DNA from 3 places in the Enterobacter sp. TMH.L2 genome. Region 3 is predicted to be linked to each of the others. Evidence: predicted binding sites of a transcription regulator. Region 3 holds the regulator's gene; each other region holds the start of a gene.
What was found. The regulator CRP, encoded in region 3, controls carbon source genes, mostly activating them, when cyclic AMP is high. The targets are predictions, from matches to a motif close to ATGTGANNNNNNTCACAT.
Positions count from the first base shown of each region.

Region 1: the regulator CRP is predicted to act here: its motif matches at 1,257-1,274, upstream of yrbN (protein YrbN).
Region 2: the regulator CRP is predicted to act here: its motif matches at 1,770-1,787, upstream of srlA (PTS glucitol/sorbitol transporter subunit IIC).

Region 1 covers NZ_CP193791.1:372,785-376,062, reverse strand. Annotated here, with positions in the region: gene ACREYP_RS01895 (DEAD/DEAH family ATP-dependent RNA helicase) at 1-1,180, opposite strand, end outside; gene yrbN (protein YrbN) at 1,173-1,250, opposite strand; gene nlpI (lipoprotein NlpI) at 1,361-2,245, opposite strand; gene pnp (polyribonucleotide nucleotidyltransferase) at 2,363-3,278, opposite strand, start outside.
Region 2 covers NZ_CP193791.1:828,626-831,903, reverse strand. Annotated here, with positions in the region: gene ACREYP_RS04005 (metal ABC transporter permease) at 1-771, opposite strand, end outside; gene ACREYP_RS04000 (metal ABC transporter ATP-binding protein) at 768-1,463, opposite strand; gene srlA (PTS glucitol/sorbitol transporter subunit IIC) at 1,865-2,413, shown strand; gene srlE (PTS glucitol/sorbitol transporter subunit IIB) at 2,423-3,278, shown strand, end outside.
Region 3 covers NZ_CP193791.1:227,669-230,946, forward strand. Annotated here, with positions in the region: gene ACREYP_RS01035 (YccS/YhfK family putative transporter) at 1-913, opposite strand, end outside; gene crp (cAMP-activated global transcriptional regulator CRP) at 976-1,608, opposite strand; gene ACREYP_RS01045 (OsmC family protein) at 1,921-2,325, shown strand; gene ACREYP_RS01050 (phosphoribulokinase) at 2,362-3,231, opposite strand.

The DNA.
Region 1 (3,278 bases), 150 kb from region 3:
GCTGAACTTTAGCGGCGAATTTAGCCAGACGACGCTCACCCAGCAGATCTGCGTTTGGCAGTTCTACTTCAGGAATCGTCAGCTTCATGGTGCGTTCGATGTTGCGCAGCAGGCGACGCTCGCGGTTCTCAACGAACAGCAGCGCACGGCCAGCACGGCCAGCACGACCGGTACGGCCGATACGGTGAACGTAAGACTCGGAGTCCATCGGGATGTCGTAGTTAACAACCAGGCTGATACGCTCCACGTCCAGGCCACGGGCCGCAACGTCGGTGGCGATCAGGATATCCAGACGACCATCTTTCAGGCGCTCTAGGGTCTGCTCACGCAGCGCCTGGTTCATGTCACCGTTCAGCGCGGCGCTGTTATAACCGCTACGCTCCAGCGCTTCAGCCACTTCCAGAGTCGCGTTTTTGGTACGAACGAAGATAATCGCCGCATCAAAGTCTTCTGCTTCCAGGAAACGAACCAACGCTTCGTTTTTACGCATGCCATAAACAGACCAGAAGCTCTGGCTGATGTCCGGGCGAGTAGTCACGCTGGATTGAATGCGCACTTCCTGAGGATCTTTCATGAAGCGACGGGTAATACGACGAATCGCTTCCGGCATGGTGGCAGAGAACAGCGCGGTCTGATGTTCAGCCGGGATCTGCGCCATGATGGTTTCAACGTCTTCGATGAAGCCCATACGCAGCATTTCGTCTGCTTCGTCCAGGACCAGACCTTTCAGGCCGGACAGGTTCAGAGTGCCGCGTTTCAGGTGGTCAAGCAGACGCCCTGGGGTACCCACAACAATCTGTGGTCCCTGACGCAGAGCGCGCAGCTGCACGTCATAACGCTGACCGCCGTAAAGGGCAACAACGTTCACGCCGTGCATGTGTTTAGAGAAATCCGTCATGGCTTCAGCAACCTGAACCGCCAGTTCGCGGGTCGGGGCCAGCACCAGGATTTGCGGTGCTTTCAGCTCAGGATCGAGGTTGTTCAGCAGCGGCAGAGAGAACGCTGCGGTTTTACCACTACCGGTCTGGGCCATACCCAGAACGTCGCGGCCATTCAGCAGGTGTGGGATACACTCAGCCTGAATGGGTGATGGCTTTTCGTAGCCCAGATCGTTCAGGGCCTGAATGATGGAGGCGTGCAGCCCCAGATCAGAAAAAGTGGTTTCGATGATATCAGTCATGTAGTACATGTGCCTCGTTGATGGCGGCCAGTCTACGTAACTCATCGTGAAATTGATCTGCAATTTTCATTGAAAAGTGTGAACCGGCTCAAATTTGATTGATTAACGAACAAAAACGCCCTCACCCGTGAAGGTGATGACTTTAGTTAAAAAGTTTATGGGACGATCGTTGTTCGTCAGCTATTGCTGGTCCGATTCTGCCAGGTCGTCTTGCTCCTGGCCCAAGAGCGCTAATTCCAACAATGCATAACGATGCTCAACGTAGTTGTGTACGTTGTTAGCAACCGCTAACTTGAACAGTGCCTTGGCGCTGTCCTTATCCCCCAGACTTAGGTAGTACTTACCTAAATAGAAGTTGGTTTCACTGAGATGCTCAGCGAGCGAGGTGTTATCCGTTGCGTCCGCCTTGAGGCGTTCCATTAGCTCTTTTTCGCTAATGTTGCCCAGGTAGAACTCGACAATATTCCATCCCCATTGCTCTCTATCCGATTTCTCGAGACGCTGTTGTAGCGCCACTTTGGCCTGTTTTTCGTCCAAATTGCGTTCAGCAATATAGAGCCACAGGCTACGGAAAGGATCGTTGGGATCGTCTTGATAAAACGCCAGCAGATCATCTTGCGCTAAACGATAACGACCACCGTAATAGAGGGCGATACCGCGATTTAAGTGCGCGTAGTTGTAAGTTGGATCAAGCTCAAGTACAGAATCAAACGCTTCATAGGCAGCATCAAAATTGCCTGCCTGCGTTAAATAAATGCCTAAGTAATTGAATACTTCAGGCATATCGGGACGGATGGCCAGCGCTTGTGAAAAATCATTCCGCGCCAGAGCCCTCAGACCGAGGCTATCATACAACACTCCGCGCTCATATAAAAGCTGTGCGCGTTCGTCATCGGTTAAAGCCCGACTGGCAAGTATTTGTTCCATGCGTGCCAGAATCACTTCCTGCTGCAGCGTAGGCTGCAATGGCACCGCTAATACTTCGTTCTTACGCCAGGCAGAGTTGCTGCATCCGGCCAGCGTGATAGCTGTCGCAACGAAACACCAGCGCAAAAAAGGCTTCATTTCCTACTCCCGAAGACAACAAATGGATGAACGTCCTGTCCCCCGGCTGCAAACGAGACATCCTGTCCCGTAACAAACAGCTCTCCATGTCACCATGGAGAGCTTAATTGGCAAACCTTACTCAGCTTCTGGCGCGGCTGGTGCTGCACCTTCTGCCGGAGACTGCTCGGTTGCTTCTTTAATGCTTAAACGGACGCGGCCCTGACGGTCAACTTCCAGTACTTTCACCGGAACTTCCTGACCCATCTGCAGATAGTCAGTCACTTTCTCTACGCGCTTGTCGGCGATTTGAGAGATGTGAACCAGACCTTCTTTACCGCCGCCGATAGCAACAAACGCACCGAAATCAACGATACGAGTGACTTTACCGTTATAGATACGGCCCACTTCGATTTCCGCGGTGATCTCTTCGATACGACGGATAGCGTGTTTCGCTTTGTCGCCGTCGGTCGCTGCGATTTTAACGGTACCGTCATCTTCGATTTCGATGGTGGTGCCGGTTTCTTCAGTCAGCGCACGAATCACAGCCCCACCCTTACCGATCACGTCTTTGATCTTGTCTGGGTTGATTTTAATGGTGTGAATACGTGGTGCGAACTCAGAAATATCGCCACGCGGTGCGTCGATAGCCTGCTCCATCACGCCCAGAATGTGCAGACGCGCACCCTTAGCCTGGTTCAGAGCCACCTGCATGATTTCGCGGGTGATACCTTCGATTTTGATATCCATCTGCAGCGCAGAGATACCTTCACGGCTACCGGCTACTTTGAAGTCCATGTCACCCAGGTGATCTTCGTCACCCAGAATGTCGGACAGAACAACAAAGTTGTCGCCTTCTTTCACCAGGCCCATCGCGATGCCCGCAACGGCGGCTTTGATTGGCACACCAGCGTCCATCAGTGCCAGAGATGCACCGCACACAGAGGCCATGGAAGAAGAACCGTTAGATTCGGTGATTTCAGAAACCACACGAACGGTGTACGGGAATTTGTCAGCTTCTGGCATAACGGCCAGAACGCCACGCTTCGCCAGA
Region 2 (3,278 bases), 600 kb from region 3:
TGCCGGCCCGGCGGGTAACGAGGCGTAGAAAGACCACACCAGCCCTAACCAGGCACAAATCAGGCCACACACCACGGCAAGAGCGATCGAGCCCGGCAATGTCTTAGCCCAGCAGCGCGCGGCAATGGCGGGGAGCATCATCAGGCCAACGGACATTAATGTGCCGAGGATTTGGAAACCGGCCACCAGGTTAAGCACCAGCAGCGCCAAAAACGTGCCGTGTATCAGCGACGGCAGCAGCCGGTTGTTCACCTGTAAAAAGCTGCGGTCAAACGACTCCAGCACCAGGCCGCGATAAAGCAGCGCCAGCGCAATCAGCGTCACGCTTGCAATGAGCCCCACAAACTTAATAGCCTCACCATCCACGGCGAGAATTGAGCCAAATAGCAGGTGCAGCAGGTCAACGCTTGAACCGCGCAATGATATCAACGTCACGCCGAGTGCCAGCGACCCAAGGTAGAATCCGGCAAAGCTGGCATCTTCTTTTAACGGCGTCCGGGCGCTAACCCAGCCGGAAAGTAAAGCCACCAGCACGCCAGCGACAAACCCACCAATGCCCATTGCCACCAGAGACATACCGGCAACCAGATAACCCACGGCAACGCCGGGTAAAATGGCATGAGAAAGCGCGTCACCCACCAGACTCATACGACGAAGCAGAAGAAAAATGCCAAGCGGAACGGTACTCAGAGAAAGCGACAGGCAGGCCACCAGCGCGCGGCGCATAAAGCCGTAAGCCACAAACGGCTCAATAAAAAGGTGATAAATCATGCAGTTTGTACCAGGCGTGGGCGAAAGGAAGCATATTGCGCTAAGGCTTCGTCGGCGTTACCCCACTGGTAACCCTCCGGGGTGAGCAGCAAGACTTCAGGAAAATGCCGGCGTACCAGCTCGTTGTTATGCAGCACGCTGATAAGCGTCTTGCCATCCCGGTGCATCTGGCACATCAGTTCCATTAAAAATTCACTGGTCTGTGCATCCACGCCGGTGAACGGCTCATCGAGCAGGACCAGCGGTGCGTCCTGAACCAGCAGGCGAGCAAACAGCATGCGTTGAAACTGTCCCCCTGAGAGCACATCAATCGGCCGCAGGTAATGCTCACTTAATCCCACGCGCTCAATCGCTTCCGTCACGCGTTCACGGTGCTGGCGACGAAGGCCGGAAAACAGCCCGCGTCCCGGCCAGCTCCCCATACAAACCACGTCATAAACCGTGGCGGGAAATTGCCGATCCATCTCCCCTAACTGCGGCAGCCAGGCAATGCGCGGGCGCATATTGTCCTGAAACTTTACGCTGCCAGAAATGGGAGGCAGTAGCCCGGCCAGGGATTTTAACAACGTCGATTTACCGCAGCCGTTCGCCCCAATCACCGCCGTCATGCTGCCGCGCTGAAACTGGCCGCTGAGGGCCGACACAACCACGTTGCCGTAATAGCCCAGCTCGAGATTCTGCAGTTCGATCATGGCAGGATAACCGCCCAATGAATGGCGCCCCACAGGCCGAGGATCAGCAGCGCGACAAGGGCCGCGCGAAATAGCCCGGAAAGGCTAAACAGTGAAGAGGGAGCTGCAACAGACATACCGGCACCAATATTGTTTCGTTATAACATAACATAGTCTACCCAGTAGTCCTTGTAAATTACTGTTTTACACCTCGGCATAAACGAACCCTCAATCAAGCCCCCTTTTCCCTTCCGTTAATCAGAACGTCATTTTTTCACCTCTTTCACCACCCAATAATCTTTCAAACTGATAGATTTATATTTCACAATGAGATCTAAATAACATATTTACGCATTTCAAAATGATTAATATGAGCCACCACCGGGAACAACGGTGAGCAGATAACCCTACAGGAGACAGAAATGATCGACATGATTACCCACGGGGCGGAGTGGTTTATTGGCCTGTTTCAGAAAGGCGGAGAGGTCTTTACCGGTATGGTGACCGGCATTCTCCCTCTGCTGATCAGCCTGCTGGTGATAATGAACGCGCTGATTAACTTTATCGGCCAGCACCGCATTGAACGTATGGCGCAGCGCTGCGCCGGCAACCCCGTTTCGCGTTACCTCTTGCTGCCCTGCATCGGCACTTTCGTGTTCTGCAATCCGATGACGCTAAGTCTGGGACGCTTTATGCCTGAGAAGTACAAACCGAGCTATTACGCCGCCGCATCGTATAGCTGCCATTCGATGAACGGTTTGTTTCCCCACATCAACCCTGGCGAACTGTTTGTTTATCTGGGCATTGCCAGCGGGTTAACGACGCTGGGCCTGCCGCTGGCCCCGCTTGCAGTGAGCTATTTGCTGGTTGGGCTGGTTACCAACTTCTTCCGCGGCTGGATAACCGATCTCACCACCTCGATTTTCGAGAAAAAAATGGGCATTGAGCTGGAACGCCAGGTCCGCCTCTAAGGAAAAATCATGACTCAAAGCATTCGTATTGAAAAAGGCCAGGGTGGATGGGGCGGGCCGCTGATCGTCCCGGTCGATCCGAGCAAAAAGATCGTTTACATCACGGCGGGTACGCGCCCGGCAATCGTCGATAAGCTGAGTGAAATGACCGGCTGCCAGGCGGTAGACGGTTTTAAAGACGGCGAGCCGCCGGAGGCAGAAATTGCGCTGGCAATCATAGACTGCGGTGGCACGCTGCGCTGCGGGCTCTACCCTAAACGCCGCATCCCGACGATCAATATCCACGCCACCGGCAAATCAGGTCCCCTGGCGCAGTACATTGTTGAAGATATTTACGTCTCAGGCGTCCGGGAAGAAAACATTAGTTGGGCCGATGGCGAACCGCAGATCGAGCGCAAACCTGCGCCAGCGCGGGACTACGACGCCAGCAAAAAAATTACCGAACAAAGCGACGGCCTGCTGGCCAAAGTCGGTATGGGAATGGGTTCAGCCGTCGCCGTGCTGTTTCAGGCGGGGCGCGACACTATCGACACGGTTCTGAAAACGATTCTGCCTTTTATGGCCTTCGTGTCGGCGCTGATTGGCATCATTATGGCCTCCGGGCTGGGCGACTGGATTGCCCACGGCCTGGCCCCGCTGGCCAATAACCCTCTCGGTCTGATTACGCTCGCGCTGATTTGTTCCTTCCCCCTGCTCTCACCTTTCCTTGGCCCTGGGGCGGTGATTGCGCAGGTCATCGGGGTGCTGATTGGGGTGCAGATTGGCCTCGGACATATCCCTCCTCACCTGGCGCTGCCCGCGCTGTTCGCCATTAACGCCCAGGCCGCCTGCGATTTTATTCCTGTTGGCTTGTCTCTGGCGGAAG
Region 3 (3,278 bases):
TTTTTTCCAGGGCGTCGATCTGCTTATCCATGGTAAAGCGCGTTGGATAGCGGTGGTAAAGAATATCGTCTGCCAGCACGCGCAGGCGCGCGGCGATGGTTTGAGCATTCCAGCGGATCACGGCTTCCGCATGGCTTTGCTCGACCAGTTTTTGCACCTCTTCAGGCTGATGCAGGCTAACCGAAATGTGTTCCTGCAGATCCAGCGCAACCTGGAAAGCGCGTAACAGACGCTTGTAGCCGTTTTGCTGGTTGGCCGATAGCATATGCAGCTGCTGGTAGCAGGTAGTGATCAGGTCGACGGCTTTTTGCTGGCGGGCCAGCAGCGGCGGCAGCGCTTTTTCCGGGTCGGTATGCTGGGTCAGCAGGCTGTACTTTGCTTCGCAGTAATCTGCCAACTGGCGGTACAGCAGGCTGAGCGACTCCCTGAGCGGTTGTTCACGCCATAGCCGGAACCAGAACCAGTTGAAGGCGCCGTACCAGATGGTGCCGAAGATATAGAGCACCATGGGCTTCCAGATCGGCATATTCCCGGCCATGCTGAGCGTAAAAATAGCGGCGATCAGCGATGCGGGCAGCAGGCGGGCGTGAAGTGAGCTGATTTCTGCCGTCACACCGAGCAGCAGAGCCATGACGATCAATATCGCCGGCAGCGGGATGTGGGTGTAAAGCAGCAGAAGCTGCAGGATAAGGCTGCTGAGAGCGAACAGACTGCCGCCGATGATCAATCGTTTGAAGAAGCGCTTGTGCGGCGTGTCCAGCCCGGCAATGTTGCAGCAGGCGGGAACTAACGAGAAGAGAAGGCCGTTTTGCAGGCTGCCAAGCAGCAGGCCGACAGCCACGGGAAGACACAGCACCAGCGTTTGCCGCAGCGCGTAGTTAACTTCTGGGTGGTAAATTAATCTCTTCCACATAGCCTGAATTGTAGAGACAAAAAAGGCGTGTTACCGAAGCGACACGCCTTTATAAGGGCTAATTAACGGGTGCCGTAAACGACAATCGTTTTACCGTGGGCGGAAATGAGGTTCTGATCTTCCAGCATTTTCAGAATACGGCCAACGGTTTCGCGGGAGCAGCCCACGATCTGACCGATTTCCTGGCGGGTGATTTTGATTTGCATCCCGTCCGGGTGGGTCATGGCATCCGGCTGTTTAGCCAGGTTCAGCAGCGTCTGAGCAATGCGGCCGGTCACGTCGAGGAAGGCGAGGTTGCCAACTTTCTCAGAAGTTACCTGCAGGCGGCGCGCCATCTGGGAAGAAAGACGCATCAGGATGTCCGGGTTGACCTGAATCAGCTGACGGAATTTTTTATAGGAAATTTCAGCTACTTCACAGGCTGACTTGGCGCGAACCCAGGCGCTACGCTCCTGGCCTTCTTCGAACAAACCTAATTCACCAATGAAATCACCCTGATTCAGATAAGAAAGGATCATCTCCTTGCCTTCTTCATCTTTAATCAGAACAGCTACGGAGCCTTTGACGATGTAGTACAGCGTCTCCGCCTTTTCACCCTGGTGAATCAGCGTGCTCTTCGACGGATACTTATGAATGTGGCAATGAGACAAGAACCATTCGAGAGTCGGGTCTGTTTGCGGTTTGCCAAGCACCATGCGCGGTTATCCTCTGTTATAAACTGGCTACCAAAGACAAGACGCGGAACCTCTTGTCTGGCGTTGCAATCGTGAAATTTTCCCAAGCCCTGGGAGCTGGCGGGCAGGTTAACCCTGCGGCCTGTAATTAGTCGTTTCCTCTGCTTACGGCATAAACGTCTCTGTATCGCAGCAGCATCCGGATTGTTTTAGCATAGCTTTTGGTTAGTGTCTTGTATTGTCTCGTTTCAGCATGACCTGGATCGCCTTACGTTGCCAGTTTTCACGTAGACGCGTAATCTGAAAGAAATTTTTATTACGGGAGTAGGTAAAATGCAGGCACGTGTTAAATGGGTGGAAGGCATGACCTTCCTCGGCGAATCCGCTTCTGGCCACCAAATTCTGATGGACGGGGACTCCGGGGATAAAGCGCCAAGCCCGATGGAAATGCTGCTGATGGCCGCGGGCGGTTGTAGCTCAATTGACGTGGTGTCGATTCTGCAAAAAGGCCGCCATGATGTGACGGATTGTGAGGTGAAACTGACTTCCGAACGTCGTGAAGAAGCACCTCGTCTGTTCACCCGCATTCATTTGCATTTTGTTGTGACCGGGAAAGAGCTGAAAGAAAGTGCGGTTGCCCGCGCCGTTGAGCTGACCGCAGAGAAATATTGCTCGGTGACGTTGATGCTGGAGAAAGCCGCAGAGATTAGCCACAGCTACGAAATTATTGAAACCTAAGTAGAAAAGGGCGGTATACAGACCGCCCTTACGCCATCAGGCAATTTTCCTGCCTTCTGCCAGCCGCTGCACCAGCGGGGCCATGATCAGCTCCATCGCCAGCCCCATTTTCCCGCCCGGTACCACCAATGTATTGATGTGGGAGATAAACGACCCCTGCAACATTGCCAGCAGATAAGGGAAGTCGATGTCGTCCAGCCCACGGAAGTGAATGACCACGAAGCTTTCGTCCAGCGACGGAATGGCTCGCGCGGCAAACGGGTTAGAGGTGTCTACCGTCGGAACGCGCTGGAAGTTGATATGGGTACGTGAGAACTGCGGCGTAATGAAGTTGATGTAATCGTCCATGGAGCGCACTACGGAATCCATCACCGCTTCCCGTGAATGGCCGCGTTCGCTGGTATCGCGCACCAGTTTCTGAATCCATTCCAGGTTAACGATGGGCACCACGCCTACCAGTAAATCGACGCAGTCGGCGACGTTATGTTGAGGGGTGACTACACCGCCGTGCAGGCCTTCGTAAAACAGGACGTCAGTGGGCTCCGGGAGCGGCTGCCAGGGCGTAAAAGTACCCGGCACCTGGTTCCACGGCACCGCTTCATCGTAGGTATGCAGGTATTTACGCGCTTGCCCTTTGCCGGTCTGGCCGTATTCGATAAAGGTTCGTTCCAGTAACCCGAAGTCGTTGGCGTCTGGCCCAAAGTAACTAATATGGCGGCCAGCATCGCGTGCTTTGCGGATAGCCATGTCCATTTCCGGGCGGGTATAGCGGTGGAAACTGTCGCCTTCAACTTCAGCGGCGCGCAGGTTGAGCTGCTGGAAAATCTTGCGGAAAGCGAGGCTGGTGGTCGTGGTGCCGGCGCCGCTGGAACCTGTGACCGCAATAACCGGGTGTTTGGCTGACATAGGGTGAAAACTCCGTGAGGGATCGGAAAAGAGATCTGTATCTGCTT